2 regions of the Rossellomorea sp. GCM10028870 genome follow, and region 1 is predicted to be linked to the other one. Evidence: a T-box and tRNA genes for the amino acid it is inferred to sense, from the RefSeq annotation. Region 1 holds a T-box; the other holds one or more tRNA genes.

Region 1 (3,380 bases):
GAATACGGTAATAGGATTGGAGTAGCGAGTCGTTCCGAGGTTCATTTAAAGGGATATTGGCATGAAACTTTTCACTGTTGGCTTGCGCATTATGATGAGAGTAGTGGAGAGACCTATATTTACTTCCAACTGAGAAGTGATAAGAAAAAGGATTTCCCTGGCTTGCTTGATATTACCGCCGCTGGACATATCTTGTCAGAAGAGAAGATTGAAGACGGCGTAAGAGAAGTTCATGAAGAGCTTGGACTTCTTATTAAGATAGATGAACTGCAATCATTAGGAATTGTAAAAGGGGAATTAGATCAACGGGATATGATCGATCGGGAACTAACTCACGTATTCCTGTATTCCAAGCCGGTTGCATATGACGAGTTTCAACTTCAGTTAGAAGAAGTGTCCGGTATTTTCCGTACGACTCTTCAAGACTTTAAAGCCCTCGTTCAACAAACGAAAGCGGAAATAGAAGTAGAAGGATTTCATATTAATGAAACAGGAAAAACGGACTTCATTAAGCAAAGGGTGAGTTACCATCACTATGTTCCTCATGAAAGGTCCTACCTTCTTGAAATAATTGCGCGCATATCGGCTCATCTTTAGAAATTAATTCGTACTTCCCATAGTCAATATGGATAATAAAGGCTATCATAGTAATCTGGTACATACATAATGAGATACGAAAGTAGGAGGACACACTTGAACGGCACAGCACATATGGCTATTGGAGCAGCAACGGGATTTATTGTGGCGAACTCATTTGGATCTGGTCCTGACATAACCGCCACACTTGTGGCAATAGGCGGGGTATCCGGACTCATGCCTGATATGGATATTGACGGAAAGCTTAGTAACAAGGTTACTTTTTCACCCAAAATGATCAGAGCAGTGGCACAAATCATTGGTTTTTTAATGATGGTGTACAGCTATCTTGAAGGAATTGGGAAAGAACAATGGCTCGGGATTGGATATGGTGCAGGAATGATGATTCTCTCGAGTTTCATTACCCAGAGAAGGATGCTGATGATTACCGGCATCGGTGTGACAGCATGCGGTTGGCAGTTGAATGAAACGTGGTTATGGTTGTTGGGCATTTATATTTTCGTTGCCTCATTCGTTTCACATCGCAGTTATACTCACTCTGTTCTTGGAATTGTATATTATGGCATGATTGCCCATTATCTGGAGTCATCAATAATGATTGATGGAGTTTTTGAAGCGTGTGTAATCGGATATGCAAGTCATCTGATCGCGGATATGAAATTTCTCCCTTTTAATAAGAGAGGCATAAAACTTTTCCTTCCTCTTTCATCTAAAGAAATCTAAAATGTGTTTTCGCCTACTTGACCATTATTTCCTGATACATTAAAATAATGGAAACACTAAAATAGTTAAATGCGATGAGGAAGAAGAGTAGACGAACGAAACATTTCAGAGAGCTGATGGATAGTGAGAATCAGTATGGTGAAATCGTTGAATGGGCTTTTGAGCATCCAGGCTGAAATGAAGTAGGTTATGGCGGAGGGTCTCACCGATAAAAGAGACGATGTATCGAAGGCGACTTCTGTACATATGAGTGCGTTTACTAAAGTGTAAGCGAATGAAGGTGGCACCACGGGTTTCTCGTCCTTTTTTAGGGGATGAGAAGCCCTTTTTGTGTTTGGTTTTATTATTTTAGACGGGGGGATTGTTATGAAAAAACAAGTTCTGACTGGTATCAAACCAACAGGCAGGATTCATTTAGGGAATTATATTGGCGCCATTAAACCGGCATTACGATTGGCAGAGAATCAATCCTACAACACCGCTTATTTTGTTGCGGATTATCATGGGTTAACGAAGATACATGATCAGCATGAAATGAAAGAACTATCTTATGGAGTGGCGGCAGCTTGGTTAGCATTAGGGTTGGATCCTGATCGAGCGATTTTTTACCGTCAATCTGATGTACCTGAGATTTTTGAATTAAGCTGGATCCTCGCTTGCTTTGCACCGAAAGGATTAATGAACCGGGCCCATGCATATAAATCAATAGTTGAAGATAATCAAAAAAGGGGCAGAGAAGTAGATGCAGGGGTCAACATGGGCTTATTCACCTACCCGATATTGATGGCGGCGGATATCCTTCTATTCCAAACGGAACTGGTTCCTGTCGGTAAAGATCAAATTCAGCATGTCGAAATTGCAAGGGACATTGCAGAAAACTTTAATAAGCAATATGGCGAAACATTTGTTCTTCCCGATTATGTGATACAGGAAGAAACATCTGTTCTACCGGGACTTGATGGACGAAAAATGAGTAAAAGCTATAACAATACCATCCCATTATTTGAAGAATCAAAAAAGCTTCAAAAACTAATCAATAAAATCAAAACAGATTCTTCACCCCCTGAGGAGCCTAAGGATCCTGAATCGTCCGTCATATTTTCGCTTTATAAGGAATTTGCAACATCCGATCAAGTTGAAGAAATGAGAAGGAGATTTCAAGGCGGAATAGGGTGGGGAGAAGCGAAAAAAGAGCTATTCCAAGTCATGAATTCATTTATCGAGGAACCTCGATCCAAATATGAAGAACTAATAGCCAACCCCAAGAGGCTGGATGCCATTTTAAAAGAAGGAGCCGATAAAGCAAGAGAAAAGACGATTCCATTTATGAAAGAAATTAAAAGGAAAATGGGTATCTTTCATTAAATAAAATGAATCGCTCTATTTTTTGAATTCAGCCATTCATCTGGAGTTGATTGGAGGGAATGTGCGGACCTCTGCAAGAATATAGAAGCAGACGAAAAACGGCTCAAAAAGTTGCGTCACTATGTATGCTTCATTTTCGGATAATTCATAATTCTCATTGACATTTGTTCTTCTTTGTTATAAGTTATGGGAAAGTTATTTTTCACAAAATCATATAGTTTCTTATCAAGAGAGGTAGAGGGACTGGCCCGAAGACACCTCAGCAACCAGCCACAGTTTTAGGTATGGTGCTAATTCCAGCAAGTTGATGTCAACTTGGACGATAAGAGGGAGAACGAACGTACAAAACCTTCTTATTTTCATTAAGAAGGTTTTTTTGTTTTTTCCCTTTTCGTTTACAGGGAAAGAAAAGGAGAGAAGAATATTGAAAAAACATATTGATACTTTGCTTGTCCAGGCGGGAAACCGGAAAGATCCTGCAACGGGTGCTGTGAGCCTACCCATTCATTTATCGACTGCTTATGAACATAAGGGGATTGGGCAATCGACAGGCTATGATTACACAAGAACAGGAAATCCAACCCGCGCAACCTTAGAAGACACCCTCACTCAATTGGAAGAAGGGCACAGAGGGTTTGCCTTCAGCTCGGGGATGGCAGCGATTCAGGCAATCCTTAGCTTATTTTCCAGCGGGG
Region 2 (3,380 bases), 780 kb from region 1:
CCTCGAGATGAGATTTCCCATCACGTAAGTGAGTAAGATCCCTAGAAGATGACTAGGTAGATAGGTCAGAGATGGAAGCATGGCGACATGTGGAGTTGACTGATACTAATCGATCGAGGACTTAACCACACTATAAAGCGGAGGCGGCTTGACCAGAAACGACAAGCATTTTTGGGCAATCAGAAGAGGGTGCCTTTTACCCTCAGCTGATTGAACTGAAATGACCTCGAGTCTCTAGCCGCCGGAGCTGGAATGGTATCTACTTGAAGAAGTAGATGCACAATTGGTCGGTATTCGGCTTTCTTGACATCAATTCTTTATCTAGTTTTCAGGGAATAAATTTTATAAGAAAATATAAAAAAAGCCTTGAAAAAATATATCTACGCGATATAATAATACTTGTCCTTAAAAAAGTGACAAGGAATTGTCTGGTGACAATGGCGAAGAGGTCACACCCGTTCCCATGCCGAACACGGAAGTTAAGCTCTTCAGCGCCGATGGTAGTTGGGGGATCTCCCCCTGTGAGAGTAGGACGTCGCCAGGCATATCGTTCCGCAGTAGCTCAGTGGTAGAGCTATCGGCTGTTAACCGATCGGTCGCAAGTTCGAATCTTGCCTGCGGAGCCATTATATGGAGAGCTGTCCGAGTGGCCGAAGGAGCACGATTGGAAATCGTGTAGACGGTTAACGCTGTCTCAAGGGTTCAAATCCCTTGCTCTCCGCCATAACACTTCTTCTTATTAAGGCCCATTGGTCAAGCGGTTAAGACACCGCCCTTTCACGGCGGTAACACGGGTTCGAATCCCGTATGGGTCACCAACACTTTTTTCCAAAAATGAAATAAAACAATGAATATAATGGAGGATTAGCTCAGCTGGGAGAGCATCTGCCTTACAAGCAGAGGGTCGGCGGTTCGATCCCGTCATCCTCCACCATGATTTTTCACGAAGCATAAGCTGAGTTGAATAATCATCCTTAATTTATAAGTTTAACTTAACAAATCATATCGTCGCGGGGTGGAGCAGTTCGGTAGCTCGTCGGGCTCATAACCCGAAGGTCGCAGGTTCAAATCCTGTCCCCGCAATACCATTTTTGACTTTGGATAGTATAATCCTTAATGAGTCACGCATGGATAGTTATTTTCGCTATTGCGAGGTAATGAAAGTTATTTTGCTGGCGCAACTCATGGTAAAAAAATTTGCAGGCGCGAAAATTTTTGGTCCGGTAGTTCAGTTGGTTAGAATGCCTGCCTGTCACGCAGGAGGTCGCGGGTTCGAGTCCCGTCCGGACCGCCATATTTATTTTGCATAATGGCTCAGTAGCTCAGTTGGTAGAGCAATGGACTGAAAATCCATGTGTCGGCGGTTCGATTCCGTCCTGAGCCACCATTTATTACTTGATGCCGGTGTAGCTCAACTGGTAGAGCAACTGACTTGTAATCAGTAGGTTGGGGGTTCAAGTCCTCTTGCCGGCACCAACCGAGTGATTTACTATTTGGAGGGGTAGCGAAGTGGCTAAACGCGGCGGACTGTAAATCCGCTCCTTCGGGTTCGGCAGTTCGAATCTGCCCCCCTCCACCAAGATTTTTTTCCTAGCGTAAGCGGAGTATGGAACCCCAGCTAATAGCAGGAAGATTCATTGGAAACCAATTATATTTCATAGGGGTATAGTTTAAAGGTAGAACGAAGGTCTCCAAAACCTTTGGTGTGGGTTCGATTCCTACTACCCCTGCCAATTTTATCATGGCGATTGTGGCGAAGTGGTTAACGCACCTGATTGTGGTTCAGGCATTCGTGGGTTCGATTCCCATCAGTCGCCCCATAAAAGTCACATTTTCATTTCCGTGACATATACTATCAGTGGGCTATAGCCAAGCGGTAAGGCATCGCACTTTGACTGCGACATGCGTTGGTTCGAATCCAGCTAGCCCAGTAGTGCGGAAGTAGTTCAGTGGTAGAACACCACCTTGCCAAGGTGGGGGTCGCGGGTTCGAATCCCGTCTTCCGCTCCAATATTAAGGCGGCATAGCCAAGTGGTAAGGCATGGGTCTGCAAAACCCTGATCACCGGTTCAAATCCGGTTGCCGCCTCCAAATGTAATGCCGGTGTGGCGGAATTGGCAGACGCGCACGACTCAAAATCGTGTTCCTCTGGAGTGCCGGTTCGACCCCGGCCACCGGTACCATTCGCGGGTGTAGTTTAGTGGTAAAACCTCAGCCTTCCAAGCTGATGATGAGGGTTCGATTCCCTTCACCCGCTCCAATTTACATATGATAGACTTTCTCATTAGAGGAAGTCTTTTTTTATTGTTCTGAGACTGAAATTTAGGAGGTAAATGTGGAAGAATGTAATAAATGAGTGGATTTTAGTGTGGATCAATGAGTAACAGCTTTATTTTAGTAGGATAAGGGGGGAGATTCGAAGTTTTTCAATATTATAGATAGTATTAGTAGCATTTTGTACAGGAATGGAGTTGAAAAAAGACTATTTTAGAGTGAAAATGATAATTTTACATAAAAAAGCGACTCTCTATAACTATATAACTGCTAGATTTATAGGCACTTGATAATTTATTATCGAGTTTAGCAGATATATTATCGACTTTTCGGATTTATTATCGAGTTTGGCAGATATATTATCGACCTTTCGATTTTATTATCGACCTTTCGATTTTATTATCGACTTTGCTACATTTATTATCGACTTTCCAATTTTATTTTCAAATTCACCACATTTATTTTCAATTCCAGCATTTTATTTTCAAAATCGCATTGTACCCTACGTTCACCTTATCAAGCCAAAGAAACCCAACCTTTTCATTTACCCATCACCAACCCATCCCAAACCCATTTAGTCAAAATTTTGCACCTTCTTTGTCAATTGAGTCCCCCTATTTAAGAAAGCGCTCCCATTATAATGTAAGAAAGCGATTACATTATTAGGGGTGGTGATACGGGTGGAAACCAAGATTCAGACTGGACCAGTAAGCCCAGATGCGCAAATCAAGGCGGTTACGAAGAAGAAGTTCAAGTATAAGAGCTTGCTGACGTATGCTGCCTTTGTTGGACCGGCACTTATATTTTTTTTAGTGATTCAGATTCTTCCATTTTTGATGGGGGTGTATTATTCGTTTACCTCATGGAATGGTGTCAGCTCAGTTGTAGAGTGGGTTGGATTTGATAACTACAAAAAGATCTTCACAGATGATAAGACATTTTTTAATTCCTTTATGTTCACGACGAAGTTTATGTTTGCGGCTGTGATTATTAGTAATTTAATAGGTTTCGGGTTTGCACTTTTACTGAATGCAGCATTGAAGACGCGAAACATTTTGCGGACAGTGTTTTTTATTCCCAACGTAATTGGTGGATTGCTACTCGGA

Evidence for each region. A T-box is a leader RNA that pairs with one kind of tRNA and senses whether it is charged. The one in region 1 lies ahead of ACFQWC_RS06890 (tryptophan--tRNA ligase), so its partner is inferred to be a tRNA-Trp.
Region 2: it has a tRNA-Trp gene. The T-box ahead of ACFQWC_RS06890 (tryptophan--tRNA ligase) is inferred to sense a tRNA for this amino acid. The anticodon was not compared.

What each region holds. Positions count from the first base shown of each region.
Region 1 is NZ_JBHTGN010000001.1:1,316,665-1,320,044, reverse strand. It holds gene ACFQWC_RS06900 (NUDIX hydrolase) at 1-597, shown strand, start outside; gene ACFQWC_RS06895 (metal-dependent hydrolase) at 694-1,320, shown strand; T-box leader at 1,386-1,628, shown strand; gene ACFQWC_RS06890 (tryptophan--tRNA ligase) at 1,687-2,685, shown strand; SAM riboswitch class I at 2,905-3,014, shown strand; gene ACFQWC_RS06885 (methionine biosynthesis PLP-dependent protein) at 3,110-3,380, shown strand, end outside.
Region 2 is NZ_JBHTGN010000001.1:2,094,195-2,097,574, reverse strand. It holds partial or broken rRNA gene ACFQWC_RS10850 (23S ribosomal RNA) at 1-129, shown strand, start outside; rRNA gene rrf (5S ribosomal RNA) at 428-544, shown strand; tRNA gene ACFQWC_RS10840 (tRNA-Asn) at 552-626, shown strand; tRNA gene ACFQWC_RS10835 (tRNA-Ser) at 633-724, shown strand; tRNA gene ACFQWC_RS10830 (tRNA-Glu) at 744-818, shown strand; tRNA gene ACFQWC_RS10825 (tRNA-Val) at 859-934, shown strand; tRNA gene ACFQWC_RS10820 (tRNA-Met) at 1,010-1,083, shown strand; tRNA gene ACFQWC_RS10815 (tRNA-Asp) at 1,218-1,294, shown strand; tRNA gene ACFQWC_RS10810 (tRNA-Phe) at 1,312-1,387, shown strand; tRNA gene ACFQWC_RS10805 (tRNA-Thr) at 1,401-1,476, shown strand; tRNA gene ACFQWC_RS10800 (tRNA-Tyr) at 1,496-1,579, shown strand; tRNA gene ACFQWC_RS10795 (tRNA-Trp) at 1,660-1,733, shown strand; tRNA gene ACFQWC_RS10790 (tRNA-His) at 1,745-1,820, shown strand; tRNA gene ACFQWC_RS10785 (tRNA-Gln) at 1,860-1,931, shown strand; tRNA gene ACFQWC_RS10780 (tRNA-Gly) at 1,936-2,010, shown strand; tRNA gene ACFQWC_RS10775 (tRNA-Cys) at 2,018-2,091, shown strand; tRNA gene ACFQWC_RS10770 (tRNA-Leu) at 2,100-2,183, shown strand; tRNA gene ACFQWC_RS10765 (tRNA-Gly) at 2,187-2,260, shown strand; gene ACFQWC_RS10760 (carbohydrate ABC transporter permease) at 2,955-3,380, shown strand, end outside.